DNA from 3 places in the Bacillus pfraonensis genome. Region 3 is predicted to be linked to each of the others. Evidence: riboswitches for the same ligand, from Rfam matches in the RefSeq annotation. Region 3 holds a riboswitch; each other region holds the start of a gene.
What was found. Region 3 has a riboswitch for S-adenosylmethionine ahead of KFD70_RS09310 (bifunctional O-acetylhomoserine aminocarboxypropyltransferase/cysteine synthase). Riboswitches for the same ligand answer to the same signal wherever they lie in the genome.

Region 1 (3,171 bases), on a different contig from region 3:
AATAAAAAAGCTAGGGGGAATTAATATGACAGTAACAAGCTTACAAGATTGCACAACATTACATAACGGTGTAAAAATGCCTTGGTTTGGTTTAGGCGTTTTTAAAGTTGAAGATGGTACACAGGTAATTGATTCTGTAAAAACAGCTATTAAAAACGGATACCGCAGCATCGATACAGCTGCAGTGTATAAAAATGAAGATGGCGTTGGACAGGCAATTCGTGAATGTGGAGTTCCCCGTGAAGAATTATTCATCACATCAAAAGTATGGAACAGTGATCAAGGCTATGAATCAACATTACAAGCCTTCGAAACAACATTACAAAAATTAGGCTTGGAATACTTAGATCTATACTTAGTACACTGGCCTGTAAAAGGAAAATATACAGAGACATGGAAGGCATTAGAGAAACTTTATAAAGACGGCCGTGTTCGTGCTATCGGCGTTAGCAATTTCCAAATCCATCACTTACAAGATATTCTAGAAATCGCTGAAATTAAACCGATGATTAATCAAGTTGAATATCATCCACGCTTAACACAAGAAGAACTTCACTCTTTCTGTAGAGATCATACTATTCAACTAGAAGCTTGGTCACCATTAATGCAAGGTCAATTACTCGACCATCCAGTATTGCAAGAAATTTCTACAAAATATAACAAATCAACAGCACAAGTCATTTTACGCTGGGATTTACAAAATGAAGTTGTAACAATTCCTAAATCAATTAAAGAACACCGTATTATCGAAAATGCAAACATCTTTGATTTTGAATTGAGTGCAGATGATATGAAAGCAATTCAGTCATTAAATGAAAATCACCGCGTCGGTCCAGACCCTGACAATTTCGACTTTTAAAAAGAAGCGTCACTACAAATATTTGCAGTGACGCTTCTTTTAATTAAAAAACTGAAAATTTAAACTATATTTCATTTTATTGACAGTTCATTCACCTAGGTGTAATATTTTGAATAATCAAAGAAACAAAAAATTAATATAAATCATTATGTTTACTCATTGTATCAAGAGAGGTGGAGGGACTGGCCCTTTGAAACCTCGGCAACAGGTTCACTTTGAATACTGTGCCACTTCCTGCAAGCATTATGCTTGAAAGATAGAATGAGGGACTTCGTTTATATACAGGTACGTGCCTTGTAAACAAAACTCCCTCTTTCTCGATAAGAAAAGAGGGAGTTTTTCTTTCCCTCACAAATTGTTCATCAACTAATAACCAAACAATTTAGGGAGGAATTTTACATGAAAAAGAAATTTGTACCTGCTGTCGCATCTGTTTTAGGAGCAAGTCTTTTATTAACAGGTTGCGGTAGCTATAAAGACGAAGCAAGTGAAGCAAAAGCAAAGGATAAAGCCCCTGATAAACAAGTATTGAACTTGGCCACTGGTACAGAAATCCGTACAATGGATACTGCTCGCGCCACAGATACTGACTCTGGCCAAGTAATGAGAAACGTATTTGAAGGTTTATATAACCTCGGTGAAGGAAACAAGCCTGTTCCTGGTGTAGCAAAGTCTCATGCGGTTAATCCTGATAAAACAAAATATACGTTCCATTTACGAGATTCAAAATGGTCAAACGGTACTCCTGTGACAGCAAAAGATTTTGTCTTTGCTTGGCAACGTGCCGTTGATCCAGCGACTGCTTCTGAATACGCATTTCTATTCTTTGATATAAAAAATGCGAAAAAGATTAATAATAAAGAACTTCCGGCTGACCAGCTCGGTGTAAAAGCAATCGATGACCACACCTTTGAAGTTGAATTAGAGCGCCCTGTTCCCTACTTTATTAGTTTAACGGCATTTCCAACATTCTTACCAATTAATGAAGCATTCTTCAAATCACAAGGTGATAAATATGCTTTAGAAGATAACACGATTCTTTATAATGGTGCCTTTACATTAAGTGATTGGAAACATGAACAAAGCTTTAAGTTCAAGAAGAATACCAACTATTGGGATAAGGATAATGTGAAACTTGAAGAAATTAATTTTAATGTCGTCAAGGATCATTCAACAGCTGTTAATTTATATGAATCAAAACAAATTGATCGACTTACTTTAACATCTGATCTTGTTGATAAATATCGCAAAGATAGTAACTTTAAAGAACGACCAGATGTCGGGGTACAATTTGTACGTATGAACCAGAAAAATAAAACGTTACAAAATATAAATGTTCGTCAAGCAATCGATAAATCGATAGATAAGAAAGCATTTGTAAATGTGCTTTTAAATGATGGCTCTCTACCCTCCTATTCTCTAGTGCCAAAAAATTTCGCCAAAGGGCCAAATGGAAAAGACTTCCGTGAAGAGAATGGTAATTTAACAAAAGAAAACACAAAAGAAGCGCAACAGTTTTGGAAACAAGCAAAACAAGAATTAGGATCTGACAAAATTTCAATTGAATTATTAACAAGTGATGGCGATCTACCTAGAAAAACAGGTGAATATTTAAAAGAACAACTAGAGAAAAATTTAGAAGGATTAACAGTAAATGTTAAGCCTCAACCACGTAAACAACAAGTCACATTATTACTACAAGGAAATTATGAGATTGCTATTGACGGATGGAGCCCGGATTTTGCCGATCCAATTACATTCTTAGAGTTATTTACAACTGATAACTCATACAACTTAGATCACTATTCTAACAAAGAATTTGATAATCTAATCCAAAAAGTTAAAACCGACTTAGCTGGTGATGAAAAAGCACGTTGGGAAGCTTTAAAACAAGCAGAAAAAATCTTATTTAAAGATGCCGTTATCTCTCCTCTTTATCAAAATGGAACAACATACTTAGAGCGTTCTTATGTCAAAGGCGTAGTTGAAGTTGATTTTGCAGGGCCACTTAACTTCAAATGGGCGAAAGTTGAGAAGTAAACAGCCCGTGTAAAATGTCATTTTCATAAAAAGAAAAAGGAATCCTTCAACAGGACTCCTTTTTCTTTATGCTTCTTTTATTACATGTCTCTTTCTTTTTACTATTACTGATATCCCTACAGCAACTAGCGATACCATTTGAGTAATAATAATTATAAATAATAGAAAGATAACATTCTCTTTTAAGTTTCCGCCACCAAATACTATTGCGAAATAACCCTTTGCGGCATATGTTGCGGGAAATAATTCACCGATTGTTTGATATGTTTTTG
Region 2 (3,171 bases), on a different contig from region 3:
TACAGCTGGTTTGCTACGAAATACATTTATTATGAGAAAGTTATGGGGAAGAGTCATCTATGGGTTCATAGCCGGTTTTGTTTTTGGCTGGATTATGAATTTGTGGGGGATACTTGGCTTTTTAGAAGGATTAACATGGAAAGACTTTATGGCATACTACGCTGCAAGTTTTTACTTTGATTTCGCTCATGCACTTTCAAATGTAATTTTTCTTGTTTTGTTTAGCTCATCATGGATCCGAATTCTTATGAGATTTAAAAAGAAATATGGGATTTTAGATGATAACGAGCTAGTATATCAAGGAAACAAAGCATAAGCATATATCATAAAGCATAAGAATATAACGTAGGATCGCGACTTACATATTCGTTTGCCTCTTTCATGCTTCTTACCATTGGTGAGAAGCATTTTTTTATAATGATACTTTGGTTTGGAAAATGTCAAAAAATTGTTTTAATATATTCAACTTTCGGATGGAACTTTTTATATAATAGGAAATGAGAAAGGTTTTCAAAGAGGAGATGTAATATTCATGAAGCTAGTTGTTCCAAAGCAGCATGGCGCATGGGGAATGCTGCTGATTCCATTTCTACTTAGTGTTCTACTTGGTAAACATACAGTTTACCATATTCCACTCTTTATCGCTTGGTTATTTATCTATTTAGCAACGTATCCATTTTTAATGTACATGAAGCAAACACGAAAAAAAGAATTTTTACATGCAGCAATTATTTATTTTGTTATTGCATGTGTTTTCGGGATTGTATCTTTACTATATGAATGGAGAATTCTTTTGTTCGCGGTTACGATGATTCCACTCTTTATCGTAAATATATACTTTGCCCGTCAAAAAAAGGAACGAGCATTAACAAATGATATTTGTGCCATACTTGTTTTTTGCATTGGTGGTTTGATTAGTTATTATTTTTCGATGAAGACAATTGATGGGACGGCATGGTGGATTGCGGCTGTTTCTTTCCTTTATTTCTTAGGTAGTACATTTTATGTGAAAACAATGATACGTGAAAAGAATAATCCTACTTATCGTTATGTTTCATGGGGATATCATATTTTCTTAATCATCGCTTCTTTCGTAGTAAATCCATGGCTGTCTCTTGTATTTATACCGAGCCTAGTTCGTGCAATCGTATTGTATGGTAAAAAAATATCTATATTAAAAGTTGGAGTTTTAGAAATCGTTAATTCTGTATATTTTTTAATTGTGACGGCAATACTGTTGTCGTATGCCATTTGAGATATTGCTCATCTCTTAAAGAGGTGGGCAATATTTATTTTTGTTCTAAAATATTAACCGTTTGATTACATTTTTGTAACGCATCTTCCACAGCTTGTAGGGATTGTTCGATTCGCTCCCGATTATCGCTCTTTTCGACTGTTTGTAATGCATGTTCTAAACAATTCTTTGCTTCTTGCAATGAATGGAATGAATCTTGAACGTATCCGCGGGCATTTTTATCCATCATAAATTCCTCCTTTTTTACATACAATTTTAGTATGGGCGTTAGGAAAGAAAATATAACTTATTGTATGTTGTTTGACAATTATAATAAAAATAGCTATAGTAAGATATAAAGTGAATATTTTCTTATCCAGAGAGGTGGAGGGACTGGCCCGATGAAACCCAGCAACCGCGATGCAGGTGCTAATTCCAGCAGAACATATTTGTTCTGGGAGATAAGACGAAGATATATACGTAACTTCTTCTTATCGAAGAGGTTTTTTTATTGTAAAAAAACCTCTTCCAAAAACAACAACATAAGAAGAAAGGGGTTGCAATTGTACTGTGACACTTGAAAAATACGTAAAGCTGCGTAATGCAGTATATGAATATATGATGGAACAAGATAAACCCATATCACTATTAGATATTCAAGAACATATCGTTTCGCATCATGAAGGAAAATTCACGAAAAAAATGTTACACCAATTTTATTTATCAAGGTTATTAGACGAATTGAAACTGGATGGGAAAATTACTTTAGCTAATGATGAATACCACTATGCTGAAAGAGGGGTATACTATAAGGCGAGAAAAGGGAGCTAAGCTCTCTTTTTTTATGTTATAATTTATCTAAAAATTCAAATTGTATGTAGAGTAAAAGACTGCAGAAGCAGCCTGATACAAGGGAATGGTGTTGAGTGTGTAGTGTCAAAAGTTGAATATGCCCTGAAAGAGGCATTTCATTCGGCTAGAAACGAAAAGAGACACCTCCGCCGAGTAGGTGTCAGTTGGTTTGTCAAATGGGCTTGCCACTTGACATGTATTAGAATATCATGCAAACCGTTGGGAGTCAAAAGGGAATATAAGGAAAGGTGTTGTTTGGAGATGAATATACTCATCATATATGCACATCCCAATCCATCTAGTTTCAATGCATCCATTTTAGAACATGTGCAAAAAGGACTTCAAGAGACGCATCATTCTGTTACATTGCTTGACCTTTATAAGGAACAATTTAATCCAGTGCTTATTTTTAATGAAGATAAGAGAAGACGGGATTTAGTATATGAAGAAGAAACTGAGAGATATAGAAATTTGGTCAAAGAAGCAGACTCTTTTATTTTTATTTATCCAACATGGTGGTGGGGCATGCCTGCTATTTTAAAAGGATTTATTGATCGCGTTTTTGTTGCTGGGTTTGCATATAAATATGAAGGGGTAATGCCGAAAGGATTGCTTATAGGGAAAACAGCGTGGGTTATTAATACTTTAGATTCACCGTTATGGTACGTGGCACTCTTATATCGCTCTGCTGATTGGGTGATTATGAAAAAGGGGATTTTACGATTTTGCGGTATACGTCAAATAAAACGTTCTGCTTTTCAGTCTGTAAAAACAAGTAAGGAAACAAAACGTGAAAAGTGGCTTTTAGAAATACAGGAAAAGGCTAAAAAATTATGGGTGAAGTAGAAAATATAATGAGATGTTGTAATCGGAATGATGATTTGTTTCGTACGTATATCGTTTGTTTACTTCAATTGAAACATCATAATGAAGCGTTTAAAAAGGTATGCGAAGAATTAAGAGCAGATTATTTAGTAAGGGGAATTTGTGAAAGAGAAGTTGATGGGATTATCCAGGAAAGTAAGGAGTATAAAATGTATGATATACCGAGAGTATTAAGATGGGATTTTTTACGAAATAATCCA
Region 3 (3,171 bases):
CACGTATAATTGGAGTGGTGTATTACCGAGTAATCTGAGCAATTGCGCTTCTGTTTCTTGTTTTGTTGGCATTAAGTTCAAAATTGCAATTTTTAAAGCACGTATATCTTGTGTTTCAGCTCGTTCTTTTGTCATGACAAAAATATTCTCTTTTTGCAATACTTTACGAGCTGGTAAATCCTTATCAACAATGATCGGCATGTGCTTTGCCTCCAACTAATGCTTCCTCTAGGTCCGCAATAATATCAGAAACATCTTCTATACCGACTGATAGGCGAATTAAATCAGATGTAACACCTGCTAAACGCTGTTCTTCTTCATTTAACTGTCTATGCGTTGTACTAGAAGGATGAATCACACATGTTCTCGCATCTGCTACATGTGTTACAAGTGTTGCTAACTTCACATTTGCAATAAATTCTTTCGCAGATTCTAATCCTCCTTTAATTCCAAATGTTAAAACACCACTTGCACCTTTTGCTAAATACTTTTGTGCTAGTAGATAATTTTCGTTACTTTCTAATCCCGGATAATTCACCCATTCAATACGATCATGATTAGCAAGCCACTTCGCAACTGCAAGAGCATTTTCACTATGACGCTCCATTCGTAAATGCAATGTTTCTAAACCAATATTGCTAATATACGCATTGAATGGGCTCATACAGTTTCCATAGTCTCTTAATAGTTGAACACGAGCTTTCACAATATATGCTGCCTGCCCAAAGTTCTGCACATAACTTACACCGTGATAACTTGGATCTGGTTCGACAAGCTCTGGATATTTTCCATTTGTCCAATCAAAATTTCCACCATCAATAACAATCCCACCTAATGAACTTGCATGGCCATCAATATATTTTGTTGTAGAATGAACAATGATATTTGCCCCATGTTCAAACGCTTGGCACAAATATGGTGTCGCCAAAGTATTGTCCACGATAAAAGGTACTTCTAGTTCTTTTGCCGCTGCTGAAAACTCTTTAAAATTTAAAACATTCATCGCTGGATTTCCAAGCGATTCTGCATAAATTAGCTTTGTTTTGTCATTTGCAAGTGCCACAATCTCATCAGCAGCTAAATTTGGATTAAAGAATGTAACATCAATTCCTAATTTACGTAGACTTATCCCAAATAAGTTAAATGTTCCCCCATAAACGGTTGAAGAACAAAGTAAATGATCACCACTACTACAAATATTTAGAACAGCAAGCATAATGGCCGCTTGACCAGAGGCTGTCGCAACAGCTCCAACGCCGCCTTCTAAATCGGATAACTTTTGTTCAAATGCTGCTAGTGTCGGATTCCCAATACGCGTATAAATATAGCCTTCTGCCTCTAAATTAAAGAGTGCCGCTAAATCATCAGACGTATCGTATTTGTACGTCGTACTTTGATAGAGTGGTAAAACACGTGGTTCACCATTTTTTGGTGTATAACCACCCTGTACACAAATGGTTCCTTTTCCCCATGATTCTCCCATTTCTCTTTCTCCTTTCTTTTATAGAAAATAAAAAAACTGCTTCTTTCCCTAACAAGAAAGAAGCAGTTTGAAAACACGCTCTAAAGTCTCTTTCTTATCTCTCAGGGTTTATTACCTGCAGGATTTGGCACAATTCCGTGATACGGCTGTTGCCAAGGTTTCATAGGGCCTGTCCCTCCACCTTTTCTTGATAAGACTATGCAATTACCGTTGATTTTATAGCAATCATTTCCTAATGTCAATTATTTTTCTGAATGTTTACAAAAGATTTTATTAACTGTTTTATTGTTTATTCAGAAAATTAAAGTTATATTAAAATTATTATTATAATTGACCTTTCCCCCTAAAATATTCTACACGTTTACTTATACGTTTTTTCTTTTCATACTCTATCGTCATGAGTAAAGCGGCTATTATAAGCAAGCTATTACTAACAATCATCAAAGGAATAGATAAGTATATCATTGCATATAAACTTGGAAAAATTGCAGCGCACATAAAAAAAATTCGATGAAGAAACACTGCGATACAAACAAATAGTATAGATACCATAACCATAATAAAAATAGAAAACTGTTCTACATGAAAGGAAGTCCACCGATATTCTCGATAAAAATAAGTTATGACTTGTACGGCACATGCTAAAAAGCCTATCATGTGACCAACAACATGGAATTTATACCTATCTTGTTTTCTTCCAATTTTTATAGCTAAATTTATAAAGGTACCCATTACAGCCCCGATTACTGTGAACACCCCTATATACCATAAATTTCTACCAATCGAAATCTCAACGCCATAAACACCATAAAGCATAAGGGCTATACCCGTTCCAATCATTATAGTAGACAAAACAACATCATATTTTTTATACGGAAATTGCCTTTGCAAAATTAACGAAATAATTAATATACAGGTACATGCTGCTAAAGCAGTATAAATAAAAACACCCAAACCTCTCCCTCCCTCATGGTAAATTTTACTATAAAATCACAATAAGTCTTATATTCATTCATATGAAAAAAAACTCACGTACATAACGCGAGTTTTCACTATTCTACAATAACAGCTATACCTTAACCAATTCATTTCCCTCTATTCCTTTGGCTTATTGCACAAGACACTCTCCCAATTTCCTTAGAATCTTTAAAGGGATAACACCATGTTTTAATCTAAGAAGATCGTAATTATTGTAAAATTTGATAAAGCTCATTAAGACTTTGTATTTCATAAGTCGGAATAATTCCAATATGATTCGGCTTCTTAGCAGGATTAAACCAACATGTGTCTAATCCTGCTAACTGCCCACCTTTAATATCTGCACTTAATGAATCACCGATAATTAATCCTTTCTCCACAGAGAAATTAGAAATTCGTGCAAAAACATAATCGAAGTATTCCTTCATTGGCTTTTGATGACCAGTGTCTTCTGAAACAAAAATATCCTTAAAGAATGAATGTAATCCCGAATTACGCAGGCGTTTATCTTGCGTTTTGGAAACACCGTTTGTAACAATATATAAATCATATTCGCTTTGGAGATCTTGTATTAGTTCAAAGGCTCCTTGAATAAGCTGATTCCCTTCTTCTAAATAACTACGATAATTCTGTTCAAACAAAGGTCCATCAACTTCCTGACCGTACTCCTTAAATAAAATTGAAAATCGAGTATTTACTACCTCATCTCG

Region 1: linked by a shared signal. The riboswitch ahead of KFD70_RS18340 (peptide ABC transporter substrate-binding protein) and the one ahead of KFD70_RS09310 (bifunctional O-acetylhomoserine aminocarboxypropyltransferase/cysteine synthase) in region 3 are both predicted to bind S-adenosylmethionine.
Region 2: linked by a shared signal. The riboswitch ahead of KFD70_RS10530 (hypothetical protein) and the one ahead of KFD70_RS09310 (bifunctional O-acetylhomoserine aminocarboxypropyltransferase/cysteine synthase) in region 3 are both predicted to bind S-adenosylmethionine.

Annotation. Positions count from the first base shown of each region.
Region 1 is NZ_JAHCDO010000018.1:65,933-69,103, forward strand. It holds gene proC (pyrroline-5-carboxylate reductase) at 1-24, shown strand, start outside; gene KFD70_RS18335 (aldo/keto reductase) at 26-859, shown strand; SAM riboswitch class I at 1,018-1,122, shown strand; gene KFD70_RS18340 (peptide ABC transporter substrate-binding protein) at 1,259-2,899, shown strand; gene KFD70_RS18345 (YhgE/Pip domain-containing protein) at 2,966-3,171, opposite strand, start outside.
Region 2 is NZ_JAHCDO010000009.1:123,625-126,795, forward strand. It holds gene KFD70_RS10515 (ECF transporter S component) at 1-316, shown strand, start outside; gene KFD70_RS10520 (YwiC-like family protein) at 533-1,255, shown strand; gene KFD70_RS10525 (hypothetical protein) at 1,290-1,481, opposite strand; SAM riboswitch class I at 1,604-1,702, shown strand; gene KFD70_RS10530 (hypothetical protein) at 1,805-2,065, shown strand; gene KFD70_RS10535 (NAD(P)H-dependent oxidoreductase) at 2,348-2,932, shown strand; gene KFD70_RS10540 (group-specific protein) at 2,920-3,171, shown strand, end outside.
Region 3 is NZ_JAHCDO010000008.1:96,716-99,886, reverse strand. It holds gene metA (homoserine O-acetyltransferase MetA) at 1-201, opposite strand, end outside; gene KFD70_RS09310 (bifunctional O-acetylhomoserine aminocarboxypropyltransferase/cysteine synthase) at 185-1,483, opposite strand; SAM riboswitch class I at 1,575-1,680, opposite strand; gene KFD70_RS09305 (hypothetical protein) at 1,808-2,437, opposite strand; gene KFD70_RS09300 (YjjG family noncanonical pyrimidine nucleotidase) at 2,671-3,171, opposite strand, start outside.